Regions from separate parts of the Achromobacter sp. JCM 18799 genome, predicted to be linked through region 1. Evidence: riboswitches for the same ligand, from Rfam matches in the RefSeq annotation. Region 1 holds a riboswitch; the other holds the start of a gene.
The links. A riboswitch is a leader RNA that binds a small molecule or an ion and turns the genes downstream of it on or off. The one in region 1 is predicted to bind glycine.
Positions count from the first base shown of each region.

Region 2: it holds a riboswitch for glycine, as region 1 does, so the genes downstream of both, gcvT (glycine cleavage system aminomethyltransferase GcvT) here and ACZ5YA_RS10035 (D-amino acid dehydrogenase) in region 1, are expected to answer to the same signal.

Region 1 covers NZ_AP043866.1:2,114,307-2,124,483, reverse strand. The annotation lists gene ACZ5YA_RS10055 (helix-turn-helix domain-containing protein) at 1-677, opposite strand, end outside; gene ACZ5YA_RS10050 (alpha/beta fold hydrolase) at 936-1,718, shown strand; gene ACZ5YA_RS10045 (metal-dependent hydrolase family protein) at 1,785-3,092, shown strand; gene ACZ5YA_RS10040 (hypothetical protein) at 3,234-3,416, opposite strand; gene ACZ5YA_RS10035 (D-amino acid dehydrogenase) at 3,567-4,796, opposite strand; glycine riboswitch at 4,841-4,932, opposite strand; glycine riboswitch at 4,934-5,026, opposite strand; gene ampC (class C beta-lactamase) at 5,155-6,315, shown strand; gene ACZ5YA_RS10025 (3-hydroxybutyryl-CoA dehydrogenase) at 6,333-7,337, opposite strand; gene ACZ5YA_RS10020 (NAD/NADP octopine/nopaline dehydrogenase family protein) at 7,345-8,442, opposite strand; gene ACZ5YA_RS10015 (cupin domain-containing protein) at 8,560-9,543, opposite strand; gene ACZ5YA_RS10010 (spinster family MFS transporter) at 9,693-10,177, shown strand, end outside.
Region 2 covers NZ_AP043866.1:3,648,511-3,658,687, forward strand. The annotation lists gene gcvP (aminomethyl-transferring glycine dehydrogenase) at 1-617, opposite strand, end outside; gene gcvH (glycine cleavage system protein GcvH) at 721-1,098, opposite strand; gene gcvT (glycine cleavage system aminomethyltransferase GcvT) at 1,197-2,297, opposite strand; glycine riboswitch at 2,384-2,506, opposite strand; glycine riboswitch at 2,542-2,637, opposite strand; partial or broken gene ACZ5YA_RS17200 (ZIP family metal transporter) at 2,693-3,586, opposite strand; gene ACZ5YA_RS17205 (superoxide dismutase) at 3,617-4,231, opposite strand; gene ACZ5YA_RS17210 (BaiN/RdsA family NAD(P)/FAD-dependent oxidoreductase) at 4,381-5,583, opposite strand; gene ACZ5YA_RS17215 (arginine/lysine/ornithine decarboxylase) at 5,583-7,844, opposite strand; gene ACZ5YA_RS17220 (hypothetical protein) at 8,110-8,562, opposite strand; gene ACZ5YA_RS17225 (GNAT family N-acetyltransferase) at 8,676-9,194, shown strand; gene ACZ5YA_RS17230 (GGDEF domain-containing protein) at 9,205-10,177, opposite strand, start outside.

The DNA.
Region 1 (10,177 bases):
TCTTCGACGCGCACGGCGCTCCAGAAGACTTGCGGCGTGGTATTGAGCTGATCTCGGAACAGCGCGAAGAAATGGCCGCGCGACAGTCCCACGCGGCTGGCGACCTCTTCCGCCGTGATCGGTTCATGGGCGTGCTCGCGCATGTAGGCGATCGCCGCGCGCAGCCGGCGGTCCAGCGCCGGCGCCGCGGGCATCTGGTTGCGCGGGCGATCCGGCTCGATGGACGATTCGATCGCCGCTTGCAGCAGGGCCTCGACCTCGGCATCCAGGTCCGCGCCGGGGTGGTCCTGCGGCGCGACGATCTTGTGCAGCAAGCGCCAACAGCCCTGGCGCACCGCCGCGTCGATGGGCACGCCCGGCGCCGCGAAGTGGAAGGGGCGGCCCGTGGCGGCGCGCCGTTCGTCCAGCCAGGGCTTGGCGATGTAGAGCACCAGGAAAATGGCCGGGCCCGACCGTTCAAGCAGCCTGGCGTCGTGCGATTCGTACGTATTGGTGCCTAGCGCCAGATGTTCGCTGTAGGGGACCGGAGTCTGGCCGACATGCCCCAGCACGCGCGCGCCGCCCAGCCACAGGGCCAGCTGCACTTCCGCATGCGCGTGCGCGATCAGGTCGTCGCGCAGTTCCAGCACGACGGCGCGGCCGAACGCGCCTTCGTGCAAGGCGTAGGTCTCCTGCATCTCTGTCTCCCGTTTTTCTTATCGCCTCGCCGCGCAAGCCTGGGCTTGCGTGCGGGCGGGTGCGGCGCTCCGGGAATTTTATGGGCGTTTGCGCGCTTCTCCACGCTAGGTGTATTCACTAGGCACAAAATCTGACTCTGCGATAAGTCCGCGCACCCGGCGATAAGCGCGCCGCCGCCTGCGCCGATACAGTCCTGAAAAATCGTCGGCGCAATGCCGATGCAGACAGCGACTGTTCAGATAAAGGGAGACGGCGGCATGAGCACGCAACACGTCAACGGCATGGCCGTGGAGATCGACGGCGAGGGGCCGGCACTGTTGTGCATACACGGCCTGGGCGGTTCCTCGAATACCTGGACGCCCGTCATGGGCGCCTTCGACGGCTTCCGCGTGATCCGTCCCGACCTGCCGGGCAGCGCGCGCTCGGCGTTGGGCGAAAAGCGCCTGTCCATCGCTGTCTATGTGGACGCGCTGGCCGGACTGCTGGACGCATTGGACGTCGATGCGGCGCATGTCGCCGCCCATTCGCTCGGAACCATCGTGGCCCAGCATCTTGCCGTGGCGCATCCGGGCCGGGTCAAGTCGCTGGCCCTGTTCGGCCCGCTGGCCGCGCCGCCCGACGCGGGCCGGCCCGGCATCCGCGCGCGGGCGGCGCTGGCCCGCGGCGGCGATGCGGCCATGCAGGAGATCGCCGACGCCATCGTCAAGGGCGCGACCAGCGCCCAGACCAGGCAGGATCAGCCCGCCGTGCTGGCGCTGGTGCGCGAAAGCGTGATGCGCCAGCCGCCCGAAGGCTACGCGCAAAGCTGCGAGGCGCTGGCGGATGCACAGCCGGCCGCCGCGGAAACGATAGGCGTACCGGCTGTCCTGATTACCGGCGACCAGGACGGCGTGGCGCCGCCCGCCAACGTTGACGCCCTGGCCGCGCGCATCGCGGGCAGCCGCCGCATCGTGCTGGACGGATGCGGCCACTGGACCACCTACGAAAAGCCCCAAGCCTGCATGCAGGCTCTGCGGGAGTTCCACGCGGCGCTGCGCTAGGCCACGTTTTCCAGGCGTTTCAACATAAGAAATCGGCCCCTCGACGCGGGCCGGAGGAGACCTGTCATGTCCAAAATTGCCATTACCAATGTCGCCATCTTCGATGGCAGCGGCGAGCAGCCTTTTCAAGGCGAGGTGTTGATCGACGGCGCGCGCATTTCGCAGGTCGCGCGCGCGCCTGAGCAGGTGAGCCGGGAGGGCGCGCGCCTCATCGACGGGCGCGGCCGCTTCCTGATGCCCGGCATGACGGAAGCGCACACGCATTTCTCCTGGAACGACCAGCCCACGCTGGCGGCGATCCAGTTCATGCCGCCGGAAGAGCACATTCTCTGGTGCGTGCGCGTGGCCAAACGCTATCTGGAAATGGGCTGGACCTCGGCCATCGGCGCGGCCGCGGCCAAGCCGCGCCTGGACGTGGTGCTGCGTAACGCCATCAACGCCGGCGAATGCCCGGGGCCGCGTTACCTGGCGGGCAGCCAGGAGATCACCACCATAGGCGCGCTGGGCGACAACTCGCTGCCGCACATGCCGTTCGACGAGCTTAGCTTCGGCAGCGTGTGCTGTGGCCCTGAAGAGATCCGGCGCTCGGCGCGCACCTTCATCAAATACGGTGTCGATCACCTGAAGATAAATCTGTCCGGCGAGTACATCGCCGGGCTGCCGGCCGAGATGTCGCCGTTCGCAGAAGACGAGATCGCCATGCTGGCGAACGAGGCCAAGCGCTATGGCAAGCGTGTCGCGGCGCACGCGCGTTCCAGCGAGTCGGTCAAGCAATGCGTGCGCCACGGCATCGAGATGATCTACCACGCCAGCTTTGCCGATGAAGAGGCGCTCGACATGCTGGAAGCCAGGAAAGACAGCCATTTCGTCGCGCCGGGCATAGGCTGGCTGATCAGGACGGCCTTCAACGCGTCCGAGTACGGCATCACGCCCGCCATCGCCGAGCAGATGGGCTACAAGCGCGAACTGGAAATCGCCTCGGAGTCGCTGCGCAAGATGCACAAGCGGGGCATCCGCATCCTGCCCGGCGGCGACTACGGCTTTGCCTGGATGCCGCATGGTACCAACGCCCGCGACCTGCAATACTTCGTGGACTACATCGGCATGACCCCGACCGAAGCGCTGGTGTCCGCCACTCGGCTGGGCGGCGAGATCATGCAACGCCCGCACGAATTGGGCATGCTGCGTCCCGGCTATCTGGCGGACGTGGTCATGGTCGACGGGGATCCGCTGAAGGATCTGTCGCTGCTGGTGGATCCGGAGAGGATCTTGCTGGTTGTGAAGGATGGGGAGGTGTGCAAGGACAGTCTCCGGCACGATGCGGACGCGGAACTGCTGACTGCCGAAGACAGGGATGCGGCCTTAGTACATTGACCGACGCGGCGTTACACACACAAGGAGTTGGAGCGCGCAGCGTCGGGACCTGAGCATTGGTAGCGAGCTTGCATTATTGAGCTTGCAGATCAATTTCCGCGAACAGATTCACCACGGGCGGAAGAAATGCAATCGGGAGTGTCATTCCTCGGCATCTTTGTCCATTGCTTCAAATTGGGCAAAGACGTGGCCCGCAGGAATGACGTTTCCCTGCGATATTTCGCGCCGGCCTCGATCGATTAGCTTGAGCAGGGCATAGGCTTCCGCCTTATCCCCGCTGCGATTGCAGTATGGAATCGCCTGGTCTTGATGCGAGCGTTTCACGGCATGGGCCTCCAGTGCAAGTACCGACAGGTGCAACTGTAGACTGGAGTTCACTTATCCGCCGGCTTTTATCCCATTATTCGGACAGAAAGTAGGCGAAGCGGTACGAGCAAACCTGGTTGCATCAATGCTGGGTTTGCTCGCCTCAACTCAAGCCTCTCCCACCCCCTCCCTCACGCTAGCCGCCAGCATCTGCGCCGTCGCCGCCGACAAGGTCCAGCCCAGATGCCCATGCCCCGTGTTGTAGAACACGCCCGGCCGCCTGCCCGGGCCGACGCGGGGCATCATGTTCGGCGTCATGGGGCGCAGCCCGCACCACGGCACCACGCGCGAAGTTCGGATGCCGGGGAAGTGCTTGCGGGTCCAGTCCACCAGCGGCTGCACGCGTTCGGCGCGGATGTCCATGTTGAAGCCGTTGAACTCGGCCGTGCCGGCCACGCGGAAGCGGTCGCCGAGGCGGCTGGTGACGATCTTGGCGGCTTCGTCCAGCAGGCTGACGTGCGGTGCGGCCGCCTGGCTGGCGGCGTCGTCCAGGTGCACGCTGATGGAATAGCCCTTGACCGGGTAGATGTTGAGCGTGTCGCCCAGCTGCCTGGCGAACTGCCGGCTGACGGCGCCGGCGCAGACGACGATGGCGTCGGCCTCGTGCTGCTCGCGGCGCGCGCCGCCCTCGCGCGCGACGTCGAGCACGTAGGGCGCGCCGTCCACGCTGATGTTGCGGATGTCGGCGTCCTGCGCGAAGCGCACGCCGCGGCGCTCGCAGGCGCGGGCCAGGCCGCTGGTGAACTTGTGGATGTCGCCGGTGGCGTCCGAGGGCGTGTAGAAGCCGCCATGGCAAGGGGTTTGCAGCGTGGGTTCGATGCTGCGCGCTTCCTCGGGCGACACTGCGTAGCGTTCCAGCCCGCCTTCCTGCAGCAGGGCATTGGCGCGGCGCGCGGTCTCGAAGCTGGCGGCGTCGTGGTAGATGTGCAGGATGCCGCGGCGCTCCAGGTCGAAATCTATGCCTTCTTCTTCCGCCATGGCGTACAGGTGCTGGCGCGCGGCAATGGCAAGCCGCGTGGTCTCGATGGTGTTGCGGCGGTAGTTGCGGATCTGTCCGATGAACTGCGCCAGCCAGGAGTACTTGTGCCAGCTGAAGCGGGGATTGAGCAGCAGCGGCGCGTTGTGGCGGCCGAGCCAGCGCAGGCCTTTCATGATGGTGGCGGTGCTGTTCCAGACCTCGGCGTTGCTGGCCGATAGCTGGCCGCCGTTGGCGTAGGAAGTCTCCATGGCCGGATAGCGCTGGCGGTCGTAGACGGTGACGTGGTATCCCAGTTTGCTCAGGGCATAGGCGGACGTGACGCCGGTGATACCGGCGCCAATGATGGCGATGCGGGGCATGATGGCTCCAGATTGAGTGGCCGCGGCCACCCGGCCGCAGCACCCCATCTGTCTCTGTACCTGAGAGCTTCACCCGCGGCGCAGGCGGCGGCGGGTTCCCCTTCGGTGGGCGCAATCCGCGCCTCTCTCCAGATTGTCTAGACCGCGCAGTCCTGTTTGCCTGAGAGTTTCCGGGGCGGTTGCTCCGTCGGCGCCTGCCGCGGGGGGCAGGTCTCTTCTGCGGGGTTTTGGATCGACGAGGCGAGGATAGCCAAAATCCCCCAGAATGAGACCAAGGGTTAGTACCAATAAGGCGCCGCGCCGCGTTACGATGCTTGCGCGCCGCCGTCGCGGCGCCACCGATCCGACACGACAGGGAATGACGAGAATGCGCTTGAACAGCATGCTGCGCACGGGATTGTTTACGCTGATGGCCGCAGGCTGCGGGCTGGCGCAGGCCGGACAGGCGGAGACCGACAGCAAGGTCGACGAGGCGGTCCAGGCCGTCATGCGCGAACATGGCATTGCGGGAATGTCGATCGCCGTGACCCGCAACGGGACGCAACATTTCTACAACTATGGCGTGGCATCCAGGCAAACCGGCAGGCGGGCCGACAGCGACACGCTGTACGAGATCGGCTCCATCAGCAAGACCTACACGGCAACCCTGGCAACCTACGCACAGGCGCGCGGCCGCCTGGCGCTGAGCGACAGCCCGGCCAAGTATCTGCCCGAGCTCGCCGGCAGCGACTTCGCCAAACTGAGCCTGATCAACCTGGGGACGCACACGACCGGCGGCTTTCCCTTGCAGGTGCCCGACGCGGTCACGAACCAGGCGCAGATGATGGCTTACCTCAAGGCCTGGAAGCCCGAGCATGCCGCTGGCACGTATCGCACCTACGCCAACCCCAGCATCGGCATGCTGGGCGTGGTTGCGGCCAAGAGCCTGAACCGGCCGTTCAAGGCGGCCATGGAGCGGGACCTGTTTCCCAAGCTGGGCCTGACCAGCACCTACATCGACGTGCCGGCCGCCAGGATGGCGGACTACGCGCAGGGCTACAACAAGCAGGATGCGCCCGTGCGCGTGAATCCGGGCGTGCTGGCCGACGAAGCCTATGGCGTGAAGACCAGCGCGCGCGACCTGATCCGCTTCGTCGACGCGAACATGGGCTTGAACCTTGCCGATGCCGAACTGCGCGGCGCGATTGCGCAGACGCACGTCGGCTATTACCAGCTGGGCGACATGACCCAGGACCTGGCCTGGGAGCAATTGCGCTATCCGGCGACGCTGGACGCGTTGCTGACGGCCAATGCCGGCAACTACAACAGCCAGAGCCAGCCCGTGACCGCATTGAACCCGCCGCTGCCGCCGCAGGAGGCCGTGTGGATCAACAAGACGGGTTCGACCAACGGCTTCGGCGGCTATGTGGCATTCGTGCCGTCGAAGAAGCTGGGCATCGTGATACTGGCCAACCGCAACTATCCGAACGAGGCCAGGGTCCGGCTGGCGTACCGGATCCTGGGCGAATTGGAAAAGTAGGCGCGCAGGCCGGCGCGCTATCGCGCGGGCGGCTGCCTTGCCGCGTTGTGGCGGGGCAACAGGTCCATCACTTCCAGACGCTTGCACAATTGCGCCAGCCGCTCCATCTTGTAGGCATTTACGTCCATGCCGGCGTAGTCATAGAAGCCCTGGCCGTCGCGCAGCCCGTTGCGCCCTTGTTCCATGTTGCTGGCGATGACGGCAGGCGAGGCGAAGCGCGGATCGATGGCATCGGCGAGGTAGCGCGAGGCGTAGTAGAGGATGTCGCCGCCGCCCCAGTCGATGAACTCCAGCAGCCCCAGAACCGAAAACCGCAGGCCGAAGCCCAGGCGCACGGCCGTGTCGATGTCTTCGGCGCTGGCCACGCCTTCCTCCACCATGCGGGCCGCTTCGTTCATGGCCAGGGCCTGGATGCGGGGCACGATGTAGCCGGCAGCGGGGGCGCACTGCACGGGCTTCTTGCCCGCCAGGCGCAGCGCTGCCAGCAGCCCTTGCGTCGCGGCCTCGCTGGTCTGGGGGCCGCGGCTCACTTCCACCAGCGGTATCAGGTAGGCGGGGTTGAGCCAGTGCGCGTTCAGGAAGCGCTGCGGACCTTGCACCAGCTCCGCCAGTTCGGTGACCAGAAAGGTGGACGTGGTGGACGCGATGATGCTGTCCGGCGCGCAGGCCGCTCCCAACCACAGAAAGGCATCGCGCTTGGCGTCCAGGCGTTCAGGCACGGCTTCGAACACCACGCGCGCCTGCCGCAGATCTGCTTCGGCATCCTCGCGCGTGCATAGGCGGATGCGCGCCAGCGCCACCTCTGCCTGCGCGGCATCGAGCAAGCCCAGCCTGCACAGGATGCCGAGTTCGCGGCGCAGATCGTCCCGCACGCGTGCGAAGTAATCGGCCTGCTCGGCGGGCGGGCGCGGCTTGATGTCTATCAGCGTGACGTCCAGTCCGGCATGGATGTATGACAGCGTGATGCCCACGCCCATGCGGCCGGCGCCGATTACGCAGAGTCTTTCGTTCATGGCTTGCATCTCCGTGTCAGCAGCCTTTGGCCAGAAGCTGGCGCATGTCCGCGCGCGACAGGCGGTCCAGGCCCAGGCGTTCGAACGTGCGTCCTTCGGCGTAAAGGTCGCGTCCCGTGACCGCGCTGGCCAGGCTCAGCAGGCCTTGTGCGACAGGCGTCGGCACGCCCGCCCAGCGGCCGGCGGACACCAGGAATGACAGGCCAAGCCGCGTGTCCTCCAGCATGTAGCGGTGCGTGTGCAGGTCTATGTCCTCGCGCCAGTCGCCGCTGTCGGTGAGCCTGCCATGGGCGCCGCGGCCGTACATCCATTCATCGCCTTCGGCGGCATAGTGGTCGGCCAACGGGAAGTGCGGCGCGGCATAGCCCAGGGCCACGCGGATGGCGATGCGCTCCGCGTCCAGCGCGTCGGTCACGCGCCGTATGGAGGCCTGGGTGCCTTCGTTGTGGATGTCCCATTTGTCGAAGTGTTCCAGCGGCCCTGCATTCATCATGATGAGCGGCGGATGGATGATGGGGCCGGCGTTCATCAGCGCGCCCGAAAGCCCGTCCTCTATCGGTTCGATGCTGGGGTAGGCGCGATGGACCACGGCCAGCGCCTGCTCCGACAGCCGCCGCGGAAAGACGCCGGTGGGCAGGCGGGTGGCGTAGCCGCTGATCACGACTTTTTCGCCATGTTTGCGGGCCAGGTAGGGCAGGGTGCCGGTCTCGGCGAAGGCCGTGTTCGCGGCATTTCCTGCTTCTTTCATGGCGCGGGCGAAGACGTAGCAGCCGAAGGTGCCCGGCGGCAGGAACACGACCTGGCCGTCGCGCAGCAGCGGCGCCAATTCCCGGGCCAGCGCTTCGTGGGTGGTGGAAGGCAGGGGAATGACCAGCAGCTCCGCATTCTCCACGGCAGTGGCCAGGTCGCGCACCAGCTGCAACTGGCGGGGGCCGTCGCCCAGCGGAATCTGGCGGCTGCCGCGATAGTCGGTGACCGTCAGCGCGCCCGCATCCCGCAAGTCCTGGAAGGCCGTCCAGTCCCGGCGCCACCAGCGCACGTGATGGCCTTTCTCGAACAGCTCGGCCGCTGCCGCGTAGCAGCCGTGGCCGCCGCCTATGACGCTGATTCTCATGGTCAAGCTCCGTCTGATGGAGCCTTGATCCTAGCGGCGGCGCGCTGGCGGGGCTGCGCCGAACGCGCAAGCGGCGTTCCGATCCGGCAAGCGAATCCTGGCGCTGCCGTGCAACGCCTAATGCCTGCTTTGGCGCAGGGTGTCCGACGGCAGGCAGCCGTAGCGCTTGCGATAGTGGATGGCGAAATGCCCGAAGCTGGAAATGCCGTGCCGCAGCAGGATGTCGGTGACGCTGTCGCCTTCGCCGGCTTGCGCAAGCGCCGCGTGCACCTGGGCCAGCCGCTGGTTGCGCACGTAGTCGCTGGGACTTTGCTTCAGGAACTGCGAGAAGCCGTTTTGCAGCGTGCGCACGGAGACGCCGCAGTGGGCCGCCAGGTCCGTCAGCGATAGCGGCTGGTCCAGATGGCTTTCTATGTAATCGCGCGCGCGCCGCACATGCAGGGGCAGCGGTTGGCGGCGGTCTGCCTGCAAGGCCTCGGAGTAGTTGTGCGGCAGCTGGGTCAGCAGCAGCGTCAACAGGTAGTCTGAAAAGCCGGCGGCCAGCGTTTGCGTGACGCCTTCGATGGCGGGATGGCGGTATAGCCGGCACAGATAGTCCAGCGTTTCGCGCACTGCCACCGGTCCGGGCGCGTCGGCATCCATTTGCAGGTCGAACACCAGCGCCTGTTTGGCGGGGCGCTCGAGCAGCCGCTGCAACTGGCGTTCCAGCGCCTCGCGCTCGATGCGCAGGATCAGGTTGCGGCAGTCGCGGCCGATGCGGATCACGCTGCGCTCGGACGGCGAGGAAATGGTCAGGCTACCCGCGTTCATCGACGCGCTGCGCTTGCCCAGCGTGATCAGCCCGGAGCCTTGCAGCGTGATGCGGATCAGGTAGTAGCTGGCGATGTCGCCGGCGTCGATCTCGACTTCCGCGCCATAGTGCAGGTCGAACAAGGCTGCGTTGCCGAAGAAGACGCCGTACAGGCGCGATTGCAGGGGTTTTCCCGGGGGAACGCACATGCGGTGCGACCATAGGTGCTGGCTGACCTGGTCCTTGATCTCGGCGATGTTGCCCGAGTCCAGCAAGCAATGGCGGTCCAGCGGATTGGTGTCGTTGAACATGCTTTCCTGCGCAGCGGGAACAGTCGTTGCGTCAGGCGTATAGAGGCTGGCTGCGCAAAGACCTACAAAAGATGGGCCTGCAAGCAAGTGAGACACAACCCGGCCCTTGGGCATGGGCAGATCTCACCACCATACAAGGGAAACAAACCATGACTGACGGCAGCCCGCGGCACGGATCAAAACCTAGCTACGCCTACGAGTGGTACGTCGTGGTGATATGCATGCTAGCGTACATATTTTCCTTCGTCGACAGGCAGATCCTGGCGCTGATGATCGAACCCATCAAGCACGACCTGCAGCTGTCCGACACGCAATTCAGCTTGCTGCACGGGCTGGCGTTCTCCTTGTTCTACGCCTTCATGGGCATACCGATAGCCTTGCTGGCGGATCGCTATTCGCGGCCCCGGATCATCGCGATCGGCGTGGCGTTCTGGAGCCTGGCCACGGCGGCCTGTGGCCTTTCGCGCAATTTCGCGCAGATGTTTCTCGCGCGGATCGGCGTGGGCGTGGGCGAGGCGGCGCTCTCGCCCGCCACGTACTCCATGCTCAGCGACATGTTCCCGCGCGAGAAGCTGGGGCGCGCCGTCGGGATCTATTCGATCGGCTCGTTCATCGGCGGCGGCATGGCGTTCCT
Region 2 (10,177 bases), 1.5 Mb from region 1:
CACTCGGGCAGGCCTTCGGCCTCGTCGCCGATGGTGATTTCAATGTCCAGGCCTTCGGCGCGCGTGCGCACGACTTCGATGGTCTGGGGATGCACGTGGCGCGAAATGAAGAACACCGGGCTCTTCGACTTGGCGCTGCGGCGTGCCAGCGTCATCGCTTCGGCGGCGGCGGTGCTTTCGTCCAGCAGCGAGGCGTTGGAGATGTCCAGCCCGGTCAGGTCGGCGACCATGGTCTGGTAATTCAGGAGGGCTTCGAGGCGACCCTGCGAGATCTCGGGCTGGTAAGGCGTGTAGGCCGTGTACCAGGCGGGATTCTCAAGAATGTTGCGCAACACCACGTTGGGCGTCTGCGTGCCGTAATACCCCTGGCCGATGTAGCTGCGGTAGACCTTGTTGCGGCCGGCGATCTGCTTCAGTTCGGCCAGCACGTCGGTTTCGCTGCGCGAGGCGGGCAGCGCCAGCGGGGCCTGGCTGCGGATCTTGGGCGGCACGACTTCTTCGATCAGGGCGTCCAGGCTGGCGCTGCCGATGACGGCAAGCATGGCGGCCTGGTCGGCGTCGGAAGGGCCGATGTGGCGGGGAATGAAGTCGGTGTGGGTGTCTAGGGCGCGCGACATGGAGAGGTCTCGGGATAGCGGGTGTCGTCGGAGGACGGACGGTATTGCATCTTGCGGACCGGGCGCGTGGCTGACGCCTGCGCGCCCGTTCCGGCCAGGCGGCTTAGCCGTTGGCGACGGCTTCGTAGCCGGCGGCGTCGAGCAGCTTGTCGGCGTCGGCGGCGTTGACCGGCTTGATCTTGAAGATCCAGGCGGTGAAGGCCGATTCGTTGATCAGGTTGGGATTGTTTTCCAGCTCTTCGTTGAACGCGACGATTTCGCCGGCCACGGGAGCGTAGATGTCCGAAGCGGCCTTGACCGATTCGACCACGCCAGCGGTTTCACCGGCGTTCAGCTTGGCGCCGACCTTCACGTCGCCAACGAAGACCAGGTCGCCCAATTGATCCTGGGCGGTATCGGTGATGCCGACGACGAACACGTCGCCTTCGGCTTTGACCCATTCATGAGACTCGGTGTACTTGCGATCGGTGGGCAGACTCATGGGAACTCCTGAGGGAATACGGGTAGATGAATGGTGTTGCGCGCCTCGCGCGGGCGGCCGTCGCCCCAGGGGCCGGCGGCTCGCGCGAAGCTTCGAGTTTACGAGTGTTCGACCGCTTTGCCGTTACGCACGAACGGCAATTTGCAAGCCAGGGCGGGCACCCATTTGCCGCGGATGTCGACCTCGACCGTGTCGCCCGGCTTGACGCCTTGCGGCAGGCGGGCAAAGCCGATCGACACGCCCAGCGTCGGCGACATGGTGCCGCTGGTGAGCTCGCCCGTGCCTTCCTTGGTGCGCACGGCCATATGCGCGCGCATCACGCCGCGCTCTTGCAGCTTCAGGCCGATGAAGGTGGCGGGCGTGGCGAACTGTTCCAGCGCGTCGCGGCCGATGAAGCGGCGCTCGGCGCTCTTCAGGGACACGGTCCAGGTCAGCCCGGCCTGGTCGGGCTGGGTCAGCTCATCCATGTCCTGGCCGTAGAGATTCATGCCGGCTTCCAGGCGCAGCGTGTCGCGCGCGCCCAGGCCGCAGGGACGCACGCCCTGGGCGACCAGGTCGCGCCACAGCTGCACCACGTCGGCGGCGGGCAGCACGATTTCAAAACCGTCCTCGCCGGTGTAGCCGGTACGGGCCACCAAGGTGTCGTCACCCACGCGGGCGGCCACGAAGGGCGTCAGCGGCTCGCTGGCGGCCTGCCAGGCCGGGCGCGCGGCCCAGACCTTGGCGCGGGCGTTCGGGCCTTGCACGGCCACCATGGCCAGGTCGCGGCGCGGGGTGATGGCGACGTCGAACTGGCCGGCCTGCTTGACGCGCTGCATCCAGGCGACGTCCTTGTCGGCCGTGCCGGCATTGACCACGACGCGCCATTCGTCGGCGGCGAAGAAATAGATGATCAGGTCGTCGATCACGCCGCCTTGCGGGTTCAGCATGCAGCTGTACAGCGCCTTGCCGGGCACGGTCAGCTTGGACACGTCGTTGGCGACCAGACGCTGCAGGAAGGCGAACGCGTCCGGACCGGCCACGTCGACGTTCAGCATGTGCGACACGTCGAACATGCCGGCGTCCTGCCGCACCGCGTGGTGCTCTTCCAGTTGCGAACCGTAGGCCAGCGGCATGTCCCAGCCGCCGAAGTCGACCATGCGGGCGCCAGAGGCGATGTGTTCTTCAGCCAGCGGGGTGCGTTTGAGGGTTGCGGACATGCGCGGAAACTCCGGGGCGGCAGTGTTGCCAGGGTTACGGAATGCCAGTGGTGCCAAGCGGGGTGCGCTTGTACAACGGCTGAATCTTCCGCCCCTCTGTCCTTTTGCCTGAGAGTTGCCCCGCATGGCGGGTTTGCACCTTCGGCGCCTGGGCTGCTCGCTATGTCCCTAGTTCAGGGGCGGCGCCAGGTCTCTCCAGAGTACTGTTTTGCCGCGTCCGCGCGGTAAAAAAACCGGGACAGGGCAAGCATGGGCGGTATGGGTTACCTGAGCGATTCCGGGCGAATTGCGCCTTCGGCGGCGGCCGGACGTACAGGCCGCTCTCTCCCGCAACATGCGTGACAGCGGCGCAAGCATACAACGAAAGCCGCAGCCAGGGAATGCCTGCGGCGGCCTCAGCCCAGCGCCGTGTCCAACAACATCATCAGCACGAAACCCAGCATCAGCCCGCAGGTCGCGTAGACCTCATGCCCCTTGCGGTGCGATTCGGGGATGATCTCGTGGCTGATCACGAACAGCATGGCGCCCGCGGCAAAACCCAGGCCCCAGGGCAGCAGCGGCTCGGACCAGCCCACCACGGCGGCGCCCAGGACCGCGCCCAGCGGCTCGACCAGGCCGGACAGCATGCCCAGCGCCACGGCAAACGCGCGCTGGTAGCCCGCCGCCAGCAGCGCCACCGCCACCACCAGCCCTTCGGGAATGTCCTGGATAGCAATGCCGGTGGCCAGCGCGGTGCCGCGCATGGCGTCGTTGCCCGCATAGCCCACGCCAATGGCCAGGCCCTCCGGCAGGTTATGCAGGGTGATGGCGAAAACGAACAGCCAGGTACGGCGCAGGCGGTGCGCCTCGATGCCTTCCCGGCCCTTGATGAAATGCTCGTGCGGCAGGGTACGGTCCATGAGCAGCAGCACCGCCGCGCCCAGCAACACGGCAGCGCCCACCGTCAAGCCGGCGCCCCAGGGGCCATAACCCAGGTCGCGGCCCGCCGCGATGCCCGGCGCCACCAGCGAAAAGGCGCTGGCGGCCAGCATCACGCCGGCGCCGAAGCCGAACATGCTGTCCTGCATTTTCTGGGGGATGGTCCGGGCGAACAGGATGGGCAAGGTGCCCAGGGCGGTAGCGCCAGCTGCGACCAGTCCGCCCAGAAGGGCATCGCCCACGTGCGGCGCACGCACGTCCAGATAGACCCACAGCTAGTGCAGGCCCAGGCAGGCCACCAATACGGCCAGGGTCCACACGCTGATGCTGGTGGCCGCCGGCCGCACGCGATGACGGCTGAAGGTATTCATGTGCCGCTGCCCTCCTTGCGAGAGATGCGCTCAGCGCTGGGCCGCCGCGTAGCGGCGCGCCACTTCAGGCCAGTTCACGACATTGTAAAAGGCGCCGATGTACTCGGGCCTGCGGTTCTGGTACTTCAGGTAGTAGGCGTGCTCCCACACGTCCAGCCCCAGAATGGGCGAGTTTCCGTGCATCAGGGGGCTGTCCTGGTTGGCGCTGCTTTCCACCACCAGCTTGCCGGCCGGTGTGACCGAAAGCCAGGCCCAACCGCTGCCAAAGCGGGTCAGCGCGGCCTTGGTGAACGCATCGCGGAAGGCGGCCTGCCCGCCCAGCTCGGAGTCAATGGCCGACGCCAACGCGCCATCCGGCTCGCCTCCGCCCTCGGGCGACATGACCGACCAGAACAGGCTGTGGTTCGCGTGGCCGCCGCCATGGTTGCGCACGGCGCCGCGTATGGCTTCGGGCAACTGCTCCAGCCGCGCCACCAGGGACTCGACCGGCTCGTTGGTGACGATGTCCGCGCCTTCCAGCGCGGCGTTCAGGCTGTTGACGTAGGTCTGATGGTGCTTGCTGTAGTGGATCTCCATCGTCATCGCGTCGATGTGGGGTTCCAGGGCGTCGTAGGCATACGGCAGGGGCGGGAGGGTATAGGCCATGCATGTCTCCGTGAGATCCGCCCCCGATTCAGGGCTTGGATATATATCGAAAACATAAATGATAAGTATTTTTATTTGATATAACAATGGCAGGTTTCCAATACCTGCCATAGCGCCGGCCTATCGGCGCCCTGTCCCGCCTGGGGAAGCTAGAGCGCCTTGCCGCAGGCCACGCCCGAGGCCCAGGCCCACTGGAAGTTGTAGCCGCCCAGCCAGCCCGTGACGTCCACGGCTTCGCCGATGAAATAAAGACCGGCGACGGTCTTGGCCTGCATGGACTTCTGGTCCAGGCCGCGCGTGTCCACGCCGCCGCGCATGACTTCGGCCTTCTTGTAGCCAGCGGTGCCGCTGGGCACCAGGCTCCACTGATGGATGTCCTGCGCCAGCGCGCGCAGGGTCTTGTCCGGCGCGTCGGCCAGGCGCAGCGCCGCCAGGCCCGGCTTGCCGCCCTGCTCCGCCAGGTGCAGCCAGCGGTCGGCCAGGCGCTTGGGCCAGAGGCCCGCCAGCACGGTATGCAGCTGCTGCCGGTTGCCCGACTTCGACGCCAACAGTTCTTCCGCCAGATCGCGGCCAGGCGCCAGATCGATCACGATGGGTTCGCCAGGCTTCCAGTAGCTGGATATCTGCAGAATGGCGGGGCCGGACAGGCCACGATGGGTGAACAGCAGGTCTTCGAGGAACTCGCCGCGCGCCTTGCCCTGCCCCGTGTGCAGATTGACTTCCAGCGCCACGCCGGACAATTCGGACAGGGACCGCCATTGCTCGGCATCGAAGGTCAGCGGCACCAGGGCGGGCCGCGGTTCCACGACCTTCAGGCCGAACTGCCGCGCAATCCTCAGGCCGAAATCGGTGGCGCCCAGTTGGGGAATGGCCATGCCGCCGGTGGCGATCACCAGTTTCGCGGCGCGGATCGGGCCTTGGCTGGTGCGCAGCTCGTAGCCCTGCTCGCCATGGCCGATCTCGGCCACCGAGCATCCCATGCGCCACTGCACCCTGCCCGCGTCGCACTCGGCGCGCAGCATTTCGATGATGGATTCGCTGGAATCGTCGCAGAACAGCTGGCCGCGATGCTTCTCGTGCCAGGCGATGTGGTGGCGCTTCATCAGCGCCAGGAAATCCTGCGGCGTGTAACCCGCCAAGGCCGAACGGCAGAAGTGCGGATTGTCGGAGAGAAAGTTGGCGGGGCCGGCGCCGATATTGGTGAAGTTGCAGCGGCCGCCGCCGGAAATGCGGATCTTCTCCGCCAGGCGCTCGGCGTGGTCGACGAGCACCACGCGCAAGCCGCGCTGGCCGGCGACCGCGGCACACATCATGCCCGCGGCGCCGGCGCCGAGTACTGCTACATCGAACATCAGTCTTCGATCAGGCAGTCGACGTAGTAGCGCTTTTCGCCGTCCGGACCCACTTCGTCGGCCAGGCCGTGGATGTAGGTTTCGAAGCCCGGGAAGCGCTGGTTGAACTCGCGCGCGAACTGCAGGTACTGGACGATGGTGCGGTTGAAGCGTTCGCCCGGGATCAGCAGGGGGATGCCCGGAGGATACGGCGTCAGCAGCACGCCAGTGACGCGGCCTTCGAGCTTGTCGATGTCGACGCGCTCGACCTCGCGGTGCGCCATGCGGGCGAAGGCGTCCGACGGCTTGAGGGCCGGCACCATGTCGCTCAGGTACATCTCGGTGGTCAGGCGGGCCACGTCGCGGGCGCGGTAGGCTTCGTGGATCTCCTGGCACAGGTCGCGCAGGCCCATGCGCTCGTAGCGGCGATGGTCGCGGCAGAATTCCGGCAGGATGCGCCACAGCGGCTGATTACGGTCGTAATCGTCCTTGAATTGCTGCAAGGCGGTCAGCAGCGTGTTCCAGCGGCCCTTGGTGATGCCGATGGTGAACAGGATGAAGAACGAATACAGGCCGGTCTTCTCGACCACCACGCCATGCTCGGTCAGGTACTTGGAGACCAGCGCGGCGGGAATGCCGGTTTCGCCGAAGCTGCCCGACATGTCCAGGCCCGGGGTGATGATCGTGGCCTTGATCGGATCCAGCATGTTGAAGCCTTCGGCCATTTCGCCGAAGCCATGCCAATGGTCGTTGGACTCCAGGATCCATTCGTCGCGGTTGCCGATGCCTTCAGAAACCAGGCGATTCGGGCCCCAGACCTTGAACCACCAGTCGTTCTTGCCGAACTCGGACTCCACCTTGCGCATGGCGCGGCGGAAGTCCAGGGCTTCGCGGATGCTCTCCTCGACCAGCGCGGTGCCTCCCGGCGGTTCCATCATGGCGGCGGCCACGTCGCAGGACGCGATGATCGCGTACTGGGGCGAGGTGGACGTGTGCATCAGATAGGCTTCGTTGAAGACGTTGCGGTCCAGCTTGCGGGTCTCGGACTCCTGCACGATGATCTGCGAGGCCTGCGAGATGCCGGCCAGCAGCTTGTGCGTGGAGTGGGTGGCGAACACCATCGCGTCCTGGCTGCGCGGGCGGTCCTGGCCGATGGCGTGCATGTCCTGGTAGTACTCGTGGAACGAGGCGTGCGGCAGCCAGGCTTCGTCGAAGTGCAGCGTATCGACATAGCTGCCCAACTGCTTCTTGATCATTTCGACGTTGTAGATGACGCCGTCGTAGGTGCTCTGCGTCAGCGTCAGGATGCGCGGATTCTTGTTCACCGCTTCGCGCGCGAAGGGGTTGGCCTCGATCTTCTTGCGGATATTGTCCGGGTGGAACTCTTCCAGCGGGATCGGGCCGATGATGCCCAGGTGGTTGCGCGTGGGACGCAGGAACACCGGGATCGCGCCCGTCATCGTAATGGCGTGCAGGATCGACTTGTGGCAGTTGCGGTCCACCACCACCACGTCGCCCGCGGCCACGTTGGCATGCCACACCACCTTGTTGGAGGTGGAGGTGCCGTTGGTCACGAAGAAGCAGTGGTCGGCGTGGAAGATGCGCGCGGCGTTCAGTTCGGATTCGGCCACGGGGCCGGTGTGGTCCAGCAGCTGGCCCAGTTCGTCCACGGCGTTGCAGACGTCGGCGCGCAGCATGTTCTCGCCGAAGAACTGGTGGAACATCTGGCCCACCGGGCTCTTCAGGAACGCCACGCCGCCGGAGTGGCCGGGGCAGTGCCAGGAGTACGAGCCGTCCTGCGCGTACTTGACCAGTTCGCGGAAAAACGGCGGCGGCAGGCTGTCGACGTAGCTGCGGGCTTCGCGGATGATGTGGCGCGCCACGAATTCGGGGGTGTCCTCGAACATGTGGATGAAGCCGTGCAGTTCGCGCAGGATGTCGTTGGGAATGTGCTCGGAAGTGCGCGTCTCGCCGTACAGGTAGATGGGGATGTCGGCGTTGCGGAAACGCAGCTCGCCGATGAAGGCGCGCAGGTTCTTGATGGCGCTGGCCACGTCCTCGGGCGAATCCACGTCGAACTCTTCGTCGTCGATCGACAGAATGAAGGCGCTGGCGCGGCTCTGCTGCTGGGCGAACGAACTCAGGTCGCCGTAACTGGTCACCCCGATCACCTCGACGCCCTCGGCCTCGATCGCCGCGGACAAGGCGCGGATACCCAGACCGGACGCGTTCTCGGAACGGTAGTCTTCGTCGATGATGAAAATGGGGAAGCGGAATTTCATGCAGGCGCTCCTGGGGGCAAGGCGGGTTCGGACGCGTAACGCGGCGCGAGTGTACTTCTAGTAAAAATCCGCCTGATGACAGACGGCGCGAGCACCCGCCAGGGCGGCGGGAATGGCCGAATTGTAGGGCTGTTTTTCTTACAGTCCTAAGGGAAATCCCGGAATGGCCCGGACGGCCGTTGTCATCGCGCCAAAAGCGGACGTTTTCAGCACAGAGAGCCGGGCCGCGCCGGGGAGCAAACCGGGCGCCCGAAGCCCCGGGACGCTAGCGGATGGTGCGGGCTTCGCCCGCCTGCAAGGCCATCAGGAACTGTTCGAAATAGGGCGGGATGGCCTCGGCGGAGCCGTAGCGGATGCGCCTTTCGACCTTGGCGATGGCGCCGAAGCAGACCTCGGCTTCGGGTTCGCCGCAGACCAGCACCACCGGGTCCTCGTCGTCGCACACTTCGTAGAGACCGCCATACGCGCGGCGTCCCACCTCGTAGAGGTAGGCGGCGGCGCCGACGGTCTGCATGGGAGTAAGAGGCAAGGTCCCGAGATGGGCGGCCTCCAGCGCCTCGTCCAGCGCATGGACGCTGGACGGCGTGTAATCCAGCACGGCGCCGGCCGATCCGGCTGCCTGGACGAAGTCCTGCGCAGCACCCGCCACGCGCGCCACGAACTCTTCCTGGACTTCGTCGCGCTTGGCGTCCTGGTTTGTCTTGAGGAAACCGAACATCATTGGCTCCTTTGTGAAAACCGCAAGCGGCGTTAGGACCATTATAGGCAGCGTGTCCCCCTATACTGCCCAATCCACCGCCGAACGTTCCCTATTCCCAACACTTGCCGACCATGTCCCCGATCTCCGTCCGACGCCTTGTTCCCGCCGACGCCGCGCCGCTGCGCCAATTGCGCCTGGACGCCCTGGTGGAAACCCCTGAATCGTTCGGATCGAGTTACGAAGAGGAACACACGCTGACATTGGAGGATATCCGCGGCTGGATCCAGCCTTCGGACGACAGCGCAATGTTTGGCGTGTTCTGCGGCGAGACCCTCGCCGGCATGGTCGGCGTGGGCCGCCAGCGCAAACTGAAGATGCGCCACAAGGCGCACATCTGGAGCATGTACGTGGCGCCGGCGCAGCGCGGCCAGGGCCTGGCGCGGCAACTGATGCAGGCGGCGATCGCCCATGCAGCAGGCATGCGCGGCATCCGCCAGGTGCAGCTGAGCGTGACCGCCAACAATCAGGCCGCCACCGCGCTGTACCTGAGCCTGGGCTTTGCCGAATACGGACGCGAGCGAGAAGCGCTGTGCGTGAACGGTGAACTCTACGACGAAGCGCTGATGGCGCTGCCGCTGGCCGGCAAGTAGCGGTGCCGCCTCAGCCCGCGCCAGCCCGGCGCCGCGTGCCGTAGGCCCGCACCAGATTGCGGCCTTCGTCCTTGGCCTTGTAGAGCGCCTGATCCGCCGCCTTGATCACCGCTTCGGGCGCGCGCAGGGCGTCGCTGCGTTCGGCTACGCCTATGCTGACCGTCACCCGCAGCGGCCGCGCATTGCGCACATCGCGCCCGCCACGGCGGCGCAGGCCGATCTGGTCGGCCTTGGGGCGCACCGGCTTGTCGCGCAGCCGCATCTGGTAGGCCTCGATGGAGCGCCTGACGCTTTCCAGGTGCGGCATGCTTTCCGCCGCGGTCTTGCCCGGAAACACCAGCGTGAATTCCTCGCCGCCGTAGCGGTAGGCCCGGCCGCCGCCCGGCACGCGCCGCAACTGGGCCGCCACCATGCGCAGAACCTGGTCGCCCACGTCATGGCCGTGGGTGTCGTTGAAAGCCTTGAAGTTGTCGACGTCGGCCATCGCCAGCGTATAGACGCGGCCCATGCGCTGCAGCCGTTCGTTCAGCGCGCGCCGGCCCGGTAAGCCGGTGAGCTCGTCGCGGAACGCCATGTGGAAACCTTCATGGGCCAGCGAGATGCAAAGGGCCGTCAGCGCGGCGGTGGACATCAGCGCCAGTTCGACGGGATGTTCCGCCCCGCGCGGCAAGGCCCACGCCATGCACACGAAGCCCAGCCACTGCCCCGCCTGTTGCGGACGCCCATAGCGCAATAGCAGCAGGGTCAGCGTCAGGCCCGTGGCCAGCAGCGCAATCAACCCTTCGATCGGCACGCTCAGGTGCGCCAACCTGCCTTGCACGGACAGCATGCCGAACAGATCGGACACGCCGTCCTTGCCGGCCAGCGCGATCGCGGCCGCGCCAGCGGCGATCAGGCCGATGCGAGCGGCCAGGTCCAGCAGCATGCTGGAGCGTTCGGACCACAGGGCGTTGATGGTGTAGGCCAGCGACCACCACGCCAGC